DNA from 3 places in the Alteromonas sp. Cnat2-8 genome. Region 2 is predicted to be linked to each of the others. Evidence: predicted binding sites of a transcription regulator. Region 2 holds the regulator's gene; each other region holds the start of a gene.
The links. The regulator LexA, encoded in region 2, represses DNA repair genes until DNA is damaged. The targets are predictions, from matches to a motif close to TACTGTATNNNNATACAGTA.
Positions count from the first base shown of each region.

Region 1: uvrD (DNA helicase II) is a predicted target of LexA. The motif match lies at 1,428-1,447, and genes of this name have one in related genera.
Region 3: dinB (DNA polymerase IV) is a predicted target of LexA. The motif match lies at 1,850-1,869, and genes of this name have one in related genera.

Region 1 covers NZ_JAKREX010000007.1:148,979-152,268, reverse strand. The annotation lists gene uvrD (DNA helicase II) at 1-1,368, opposite strand, end outside; gene cysE (serine O-acetyltransferase) at 1,832-2,638, shown strand; gene MHN00_RS18435 (diguanylate cyclase) at 2,736-3,290, opposite strand, start outside.
Region 2 covers NZ_JAKREX010000003.1:133,986-137,275, forward strand. The annotation lists gene MHN00_RS08435 (hypothetical protein) at 1-926, shown strand, start outside; gene lexA (transcriptional repressor LexA) at 1,039-1,665, shown strand; gene coxB (cytochrome c oxidase subunit II) at 2,248-3,290, shown strand, end outside.
Region 3 covers NZ_JAKREX010000008.1:73,710-76,999, reverse strand. The annotation lists gene MHN00_RS19405 (MBL fold metallo-hydrolase) at 1-213, opposite strand, end outside; gene MHN00_RS19400 (DUF1653 domain-containing protein) at 277-525, opposite strand; gene dinB (DNA polymerase IV) at 744-1,817, opposite strand; gene nqrM ((Na+)-NQR maturation NqrM) at 2,091-2,324, opposite strand; gene MHN00_RS19385 (FAD:protein FMN transferase) at 2,334-3,290, opposite strand, start outside.

The DNA.
Region 1 (3,290 bases), on a different contig from region 2:
TAGCGCGCGGCCTTTAAAGCCACCTTCATTAATGAGCAACTGACACGCCTGCCACATTGAACAGTTGTGCATTCGCGCGGTGTCGCGCACTTGCGATAAGGTTTTCTCACCAATACCGCGACTTGGGGTGTTTACTACACGCTCGAAAGCTGCATCGTCGTGCGGATGGCTCACCATGCGCATATAGCCAAGGGCGTCTTTAATCTCTTGGCGTTCGAAGAAGCGCAGACCGCCGTATATGCGATACGCCAGCCCTTCGTGCAGCAAGGCTTCTTCCAGTACTCGAGACTGGGCGTTGTTTCGATAAAGAATAGCGGTATCAGTAAGGGCGTTGCCTTGATTAAGCCAATCTTTGATTTTCGAAACAATAAAGCGCGCTTCATCTAGCTCGTTGAAACCCGCATATACAGAAATCAGCTCGCCTTGCGCGTCTTCCGTCCAAAGCTCTTTCCCTAAACGGCCCGTATTGTTGTCGATAACCGTGTTCGCCGCTTTAAGAATGTTTCCTGTAGAGCGGTAATTCTGCTCAAGGCGAATAGTAGTAGGCTCGTTGAAGTCTTTCAGGAAGTGCTGAATATTATCTACGTTCGCGCCGCGCCAGCCGTAAATAGACTGATCGTCGTCGCCAACAATCATAATGTTATTATTACCACCACTACACAGCATACGAAGCCATGCATATTGGATATTGTTGGTATCTTGGAATTCGTCTACCAACACTGCACGGAAACGACGTTGATAGTGGGCTAATACTTCTGGGTTTTTAGCCCATAATTCATGTGCGCGTAGCAACAGTTCAGCAAAATCTACCAAGCCTGAACGGTCACAAGCGTCTTGATATGCCGCATAGACTTCGCGCATGGTCTTTTGAATATGATCGCCGTGGGTTTCAATGTGCTGAGGGCGCAAGCCTTCGTCTTTGTTGCCATTTATGTACCACTGAATTTGACGAGGCGCCCAATGCTTTTCGTCCAGGTTCATGGCCTTCAGAATGCGGCGAATAAGTCGATATTGATCGTCCGAATCAATTATCTGAAAATTCTCAGGCAAGTTGGCTTCTGCATGGTGCGCACGTAGTAAGCGATGCGCAAGCCCGTGGAAGGTACCAATCCACATATTGTGCAGGCTGCGACCCATCAACGACTCTATTCGGCCGCGCATTTCTTTGGCTGCTTTATTGGTAAAGGTTACTGCCAAAATAGAAAAAGGGGCGATGTTTTCGACTTCCATTAACCACGCAATGCGATGCACTAATACGCGGGTTTTACCACTGCCCGCGCCAGCCAAAACTAGGGCGTTAGATAGTGGGGCTGCTACTGCTTCACGCTGTTTGTCGTTTAGCTCGTCTAGCAGTCGAGATACATCCATAGTGTGGTACCTGTTAGTTGATAGTGTTATACATTCAGCAGCGCGCTATTATGCCACCTGCCTGTTAATTTATACAGTCCAGTTTTTCCCAGTGAAGATAAACTTCAACGGCATTATACGTTCGTGTGTAATCATGATTTTAAGTATTATTTAATGAAAGATACGAGCGCTCTGAACGTTCTATTAAATTAATTGAAGCACTCAGTTAGACGCAGCGAGAGAGCAGAATGCTTTAACGATGTATACATGTACGATACGGTTATTAGCTATAACGAATTAATTCGATAAATTGATCGAATTATGCGCTTGGTCGGTATCACATCGGTATTGCATCACATCAAACTCAGGTAAACTTTTACGCGTTCCCTTTTGTCAGCATAGATATGCCCAGCAAGGAACAAGTTTAGATTGCTTACCCAATTTTCTGATAGAACACAGCATTTTTATATAACGGGACATGCTCATGACCGCACTTACAACGCCCATCGATTTTTGGTCTACGCTGAAACAAGAAGCGCAAGTTGTTGCTGAAAAAGAGCCTTTGCTGTCTAGCTATGTGCATGCCAGTGTTCTTGCACATCACAACTTTGAATCGTCGCTTAGCTTTATTCTGTCGAACAAAATGGCAGACGACGTCATGCCTGCGCTCGCCATTCGTGAAGTTTTCGATGAAGCTTACTTACTTGAGCCTGGTATCAGCGAAGCGGCTATTGCTGACATTCTAGCGATTAAGGCGCGGGATGCGGCGGTCAACGATTACCTCACTCCTTTACTTCACTTTAAAGGTTTTCATGCTGTGCAAGTACACCGCATGGCGCATTACCTTTGGGTTCATGGGCGTCATCAGCTTGCTTTATTCTTACAAAGCCGCAACTCGGCAAGCTTTGGTGTAGATATCCACCCTGCTGCGCGTATAGGCAAAGGCGTCATGTTTGACCATGCAACCGGCATTGTAGTGGGCGAAACTGCAGTGGTTGAAGACAACGTATCTATTTTGCAGAGCGTTACATTAGGTGGTACCGGTAATGAGTCGGGCGACCGTCACCCTAAAATTCGCCAAGGCGTGTTAATTGGCGCTGGCGCCAAGATCCTTGGAAATATTGAAATAGGTGAAGGCTCAAAAGTGGGCGCTGGTAGCGTTGTACTTAATAGTGTTCCGGCTCACGTTACTGTGGTGGGTGTTCCAGCTAAAGTGGTTGGGAGACCGGTTTGTCAAAGCCCATGTGAATCCATGCGCCAAAACGTACTAGAAGATAACTCCCACGTATAAAATTGGGGTCAGAGTACATTTCTGCTTTCGTAATAATGGGGTCAGAGTACATTTTTGTCTTCAGCGTATTTGAGCGATTAAATGTACTCTGACCCCATTATTTGAGGGTTATTGTGTTGCCGCCTTTTTCTTTTGATGCGTAGAGTGCGCGGTCGGCGCGCTGAATAAGTGTCTCGAGTGTATCGCTTTGCTGCATGAGAGTGACGCCGAAGCTCGATGATAATGACACTTCTGAAATAACGATTGCGTTTATTCCTTCACGTACTTTTTCCACCAAATTAAGGGCGTTTTGCTCGCTGATATTAGGCAGAAGCAATACAAATTCGTCGCCGCCGAAACGGGCAAAAACATCAGCTTTACGCACAATATCCTTCGTCACCTGACTTAAGCGGCGCAATGCATTGTCGCCGTCTACATGGCCTAATTCGTCGTTAATACGTTTAAACTTATCTAAATCAAACATAACGAAATAAAGCGAGCTTCCCGATTCACGGCTCTGAGCCATTTCAAGTGCGCTGCGCTGGGCCAAATACTCCCGCGTATAAGCTTGGGTTAAGGTATCCACAAAAACACGGTCTTTGAGCAGAGCATTGTCTGCTTGTAACTGAGGAATGGCTATACCAAACAACGCGTTGGCTGCAATAACGTTGAG
Region 2 (3,290 bases):
GAGCCGTCTTTGTTAGCGATACAAGTAGTTACGAATCATCTATTCAGATTTTATCGGTAGATAAAGAGGATAACTTTGCGATAAGTGCTGAGGTTGGCGAAGATGTCTATAACTATAGCAAACCGGTCGTTACAGACTACAACAATGACGGTGTGGGTGAGTTACTAATAGGGGCACTGGATTATAGTTCGTCGTTTAATGTCGTGAGACTTACAGATAACGCTATTCAGTGGACACTGAACAATAATCAGAATAGTGAAATTTCGTTTATTGAAGCCATTGACGTAAATAACGATAGTTACGCCGATGCAGTTATTATTGAGAACAATCGACTTAAAGCGTTTGATATCGAGAATCAGGTGCTTATCGACTCAATCATTAACGATTTTTCAATTAATGCGCTTGCTGCCTCTGAAAAAGACGGTGTGCATTATTTTGCTGTTGGGGGCTATAGTTCGCTCAAGCTCTATAAAATGCAGGATGGTGAATTTGTTGGATTGAATGAATTGGAAACCAATTGTGACCAATTGCTCACGGTAAATTTTGATAGTGATAGCGAACTTGAATTTGCGTGTTTAAATAGAAACTACAACACCATCAATGTTTATGACGTGGCGAGCGATGCATTAGAACTCAAAGACGCTATAGCACCGTCATTCTACCCTCAGTATATAGCGGCTGTTCCAACGACGTCGTCTAATCAGTCGATTCTCGCTATCTACCAGCCTAACGAGAATGACTATTCGTACAATTATTATGACAGCATCGCATATCGCGTGGTTGAGGTTGATAATAAAGGCAATGTGGTGTGGCAAAGCCCTGGACTTGGGCTCGATAATGTTGAAGGCATGCGCACACGTCAAAATAGTGATGGGGAGCTGGAGTTACAAATTAGTAACCCGAACATGGCTCTTCTCGTAAAATAAGAGGAAAGCACTTGTCGTAGGCTATTGCAGATCGCAAAAGACGCGGCAAGTGCTTGTTATTTAGTTTTAGGTGTATATACTTACAGGAACTGTATGAACAGACAGGTCTTTTATGCGCCCACTCACAGCTCGACAAACCGAAGTTTTAGAACTTATTAAAACAACCATGTTAGAAACGGGAATGCCGCCTACTCGTGCGGAAATAGCCCGTCAGCTTGGCTTTCGTTCTGCTAATGCAGCAGAGGAACATTTGAAAGCATTGGCGCGTAAAGGCGTGATTGAAATTTTGCCTGGTACGTCTCGTGGCATTAAGCTCAATATCCCTCTTGATAACGACGCACAAGAAGAAGAAGGCCTACCGTTAATTGGGCGTGTTGCAGCTGGTGAGCCGATCTTGGCGCAAGAGCATGTTGAATCGCACTACAAAGTCGATCCTGCACTGTTTCAACCCCATGCCGACTTTTTGCTACGCGTCAACGGTATGAGCATGAAAGACATTGGTATTTTAGACGGTGACCTTCTCGCTGTTCATCGCACCACTGATGTACACAACGGTCAGGTGGTTGTGGCGCGTGTAGATGAAGACGTCACCGTAAAGCGTCTAGAGAAACGCGGGCGTGAAGTATTGCTTCATGCTGAGAATGATGAGTTTGCACCAATAAAAGTTGATTTGGCGACTGAACATTTTGCGATAGAAGGTATTGCGGTGGGTGTGATCAGAAACGCTGACTGGATGTAGTATTTTAGCTTGTTTGTATAAAAGCGGCGCGTTAGCCGCTTTTTTTATGTCTTTTGTTCCTGTTTTTTTCTTCAATCTGCCAACTTAGGTTTTATCCTGCCCAGCAAACCTGTTGGTTTTCTGCGCGCTTATTTTTATCATTACTCTCGTTATTCTTTCTATGAATGCTTCAAGTATTTTCCATTTTTTATTTTGAATTTTGTTTGAAATCGACATTGAGTAATCGATTACTTATTGATTTCTTAACTAGTTAGTCGAGCATTTACTTTAACCCCGTGTTCAAAATGCCTGTTTGATTCCAAGGGCATCCCACAGCAATGGCTTTCTCTTTTTGCACGTGAAATCCCCCGCGACCATTTTAGTAAATGATTAAAAATTAACCACTTCGTTAAATTTTTAATAGAAAAGACTAGACGGCACGACATTATTGCGCAATTCTTATACAGAGATTAACAAAAAAATAACAATGACTCTAAATTTGTTTTACAAGTTGAGGTTACGGGTCAATCGTTCGCAAACCATTTGGTAGGGCATCGCGCAAATTAATCAGCGTCTTTGACCACGCCATTACGGAGGTGCTGAGTGAAACAACTAACGACCGTTTTCGCAAAATGGTGTTCTAGTATACCAATTTTGCTTTTTTCCCCTTTGCTTTTTGCGCAAGAAGCAAGCGAAGAAGCCTCTTCGCTTAATTTGAGACGCGGTGCTACCGACATCAGTGGGCAGGTATACGACCTCCATATGTTGATGTTCTTCATTTGTGTTGGTATCGCGGTTGTAGTTTTTGGCGTGATGTTCGCCTCAATGTATCTACATAGAAAGTCCCGTGGTGCCAAGCCAGCTAATTTTCACGAAAACGTGAAGGTCGAAATTGCTTGGACCGTTATTCCTTTCCTTATTCTTATTTTCATGGCGGTACCCGCAGCGAATACTCTAATTGCTATGGAAGACACGTCTGAGCCTGACATGACGGTGTTAGTAACAGGCTCTCAATGGAAATGGCATTACAAGTACATGGATAGCGATGTAGAGTTTTATTCTTTACTCGCCACTCAGCGCGAGCAAATAGAAAACAAATTTCAGAAAACAGATAACTACCTGCTGGAAGTTGACCGTCCCTTGGTTATTCCTACTGGGAAAAAAGTACGCTTTCTTATTACCTCTGACGACGTTATCCACTCTTGGTGGGTTCCTGACTTTGCCGTGAAAAAAGATGCCAACCCCGGCTTTATTAACGAGTCTTGGGCCAAGGTGAATGAGCCTGGTATTTATCGCGGACAGTGCGCAGAGCTTTGTGGTAAAGACCATGGCTATATGCCGGTTGTGGTAATTGCTAAAGAACCCGCCGAGTTTGAAAAGTGGATGGGCGAACAAGAAGAGATTGTTCGTAAAGCAAAAGAAGAAGAGCAGCGTCTACTTTCTATGAATATGTCTATGGATGAACTGATGAAAGAGGGCGAGCGAGTATACAACGCAACGTGCGCTGCTTGCCATATGCCAAATGGTGAAGGTTTACCTGGCGTGTTCCCGGCATTAAAAGGCAGCAAGATGGCACTAGAAGATCAGCAAGGTCACATTGACATCGTGCTGCATGGAAAGTCAGGAACAGCCATGCAAGCGTTTGG
Region 3 (3,290 bases), on a different contig from region 2:
GATGATCAAAACACCGTCTTCCCCAGCAGATACGCCGATATTTCCACCTGCACCTGTAAGCATGTGCACTGAGCCTTTTATCGCTGTCGCTTTAACTTCGACATCGGCAAATCTATCTTGTGCATTTGCGGGATTAATCGTTGAATAAACCAAAGGGCTCGCAGCAATAAACGCAGCCAAAATGTGTGCGCTAAAACGAGGTGCAGTTTTCATTATTATTTCCTTGTAAGAAGCCTGTTTATTAAAGACCTCTTACACTATGACCTAATTTCACAATTAGATCATTTTTTCATCATCTGGAATATTGCCAACATAGGCAAAACGGGGGAGTGTTTCTCCGTCTTTTTCAACCAACTCAACAAACATATCTAGTGGACGAACCCAAAGCGCTTTTTCGCCGTAGCATGGGCGGTAAACCACTAGCTTACTTTCATCTTCTGAATGCGTCGCCACTTCGTATACATCGTATAAATTACCTTTGTAATGCTTGTAGCGACCTGGGGTTTTAAGTTCTTTCGAGTCCATAACGTCCTTCATTAAAGTGGAAAAAATAGTAAGGGTTAGCCAATCGCTTTCATTTGCCAAAGATTAAATGGTCTTAGAAACTAAACTCTGTTGGATTGGCCTTTTATCGGGTAATACAAAAGCGTCAGTCTATCGCATAGTATCAGTGCGTTAAGTATAACAAGTGGTTAGATTGAGGCTACTGCATGTTAGTACTTAAAAAGTACTGAGCTTATTGGCTAAATCGGTTCAAAAGGCAACACCAATTGCTGTGTTGATTGGTCGGCAGCAAGGCCTATGTGAACGCCAACAAGACGAATCCCCCGCCCTGTTGCTCGTTCGAAGGCTTCCTGCATTAACGTGCGAAAATACGCTTCATCAAGCGTGGCACAGCGGTGCTCTACCGTAGTTAGTTGGAAGTCGTTAAACTTAAGCTTAACGCCCTGCGTGCGAATACGTACCGGCTTACCAGTACGCTTCTTGTGATTTTCCATTCGCTCTTGAAGCTTTTCAAATAAATGCGGCAAAAAATCTATGCATTGCTCGAAGGTATGAATGTCTTCGCTTAGCGTGCGCTCTACGCCGATAGACTTTCGCTCACGAGATACCGATAGTTCACGTTCATCAATACCGTGAGCTCGCTCCCACAGTACACTGCCAAATTTACCCAGCTCTTTTTGAATGCGCTCAAAAGGGTATTGGCGAACATCGTCGCAGGTATTAAGCCCCATACGCTGAAGCTTTTGCATGGTGACTTTGCCTACGCCCGGTATTTTCTTTAGTGGCATTTCGCGTACAAACTCATCGAGCTTATCAGGAGTAATAACACAAATTCCATCGGGCTTATTTTCATCGCTCGCCACTTTTGCCACAAACTTACAAGGCGCAACACCTGCTGAAGCTGTAAGCCCAAGTTCATTTTTAATGCGTTCACGTATTTCTTCAGCAATTAACGTGGCGCTGCCACCGCAAAATTCACTGTTAGTCACGTCTAGGTAGGCTTCATCTAATGATAAAGGCTCAATGAGGTCGGTATAATCAGCAAATATCTTACGTATTTTTTGCGACTCGGCAGCGTACACATCCATGCGCCCTTTTACGAGGGTCAAGTTTGGGCATAGCTTTAAAGCATACGCTGTAGCCATAGCTGAGCGCACACCAAATTTTCGGGCGGGATAGTTACAGGTAGAAATAACCCCTCGACGGTCGGCACTGCCGCCTATCGCAATGGGAATATCGCGCAAGGCTGGGTTGTCGCGCATTTCAACTGCGGCGTAAAAACAATCCATGTCGACGTGGATAATTTTTCGCATTACCTGCCTTTGTTCTATAGCTATAAACACAAAACTGTACAAAAATACAGTATATTATTATTAGTGCTGAATTACACTATTTCGTTGTGATCTCCCAAAAAATTGATGGCTCGGCTAGCTACATTTCAGCCAAGTCACAGTGTGAGCGAATTCATCGAAACAACTTCAATAGAGCTCAATATTAAAGAACGTAACAGATATACCCACAAAAAAAGCGCTGTCGATTAGTATCAAACAGCGCTTTTAAACCTTAAACCAACGATGGGTTAAGCATTACAAAATTTGGTTCTGCTTCCACTCGTTTAGTTTTTTCTGGCGGGCTTCTTCTTTTTCCATGCGCGACTTTTTACGGTCACACGGTTCTGGACAGTCACAGGCTTTTTCAATACCTAGTGCACCTAAGCCACCACAGCTTCCAGAGATTGATTTTTTCTGAAAAAGGTAACCTACGGCCATAGCCAGTACCATTGTTAGAAAGAAACCAAAAGCAAGAATGAATGTAGACATTGCTACCCCCTAATTATGAACTGTGACCAGTTTATCAAATTCTGGCGATGCATACTCTTCAAATCCGTCTTCTGTGCGACGAATGAGGAATACAGCGAGTTGTTCTTGCTCAGCAACCGCTATCGCTTGTTCCCATCCCATTACATTAAACGCCGTAGCCAAACCATCAGACGTCATTGAAGAAGGATGAATTACCGTAACCGAAACCAGGTTATGTGAGATAGGTTTGCCCGTTGTGGGGTCGATTAGATGCGAATAACGAACGCCGTCTTCTTCGTAATAGTTGCGATAGTCACCTGATGTAGCAACCGCGTTTTCTCCTATTGAGACAACTTTTTGAACAGCACGTTCAGTGGTAACTGGCTTTTCAATGGCAATCAGCCACTCACTGCCGTCGCCTCGTTCACCTTTCACACGCATTTCACCACCTATTTCTACAAGGTAGTTTTCAATGTTGTGGTTTTCAAGGATCTCCGCCACTTCATCAACGCCAAAGCCTTTTGCAATAGTCGACAGGTCGACATAAAGCATTGGGTGACTTTTCTTCAAGCCTGTAGGCGTGGTTGACAGCTTCTTATAACCCACATATTCGCGAATATCGTCGATGTCTGTCTGGCTTGGTACTTTTTCAGGGCGCTTAGTTGGGCCAAACCCCCATAAATTAACCAATGGACCAACGGTAACATCAAGTACTCCGCCACTAAGGTTAGCCAAGCGTAGTGCCTCGTTAACCACGGTTAGCGTATCTGGCGATACGGCGAAATTGTCGGTGTAGCGGTATTGATTGAACCTTGATAGTTCTGACGTTGGGTCGTAAGTAGACATCATCTTGTTAACTTCAACAAGACGGGCATCTATTTCAGCTTGTAAGCCTTCTACCGGTGTCTCCGCTACAAGGTACTTAACGTTGTAGGTTGTGCCCATTGTCTGCCCTTGCAGGTGTACTACAGGCGTTTTTTCGTCGCT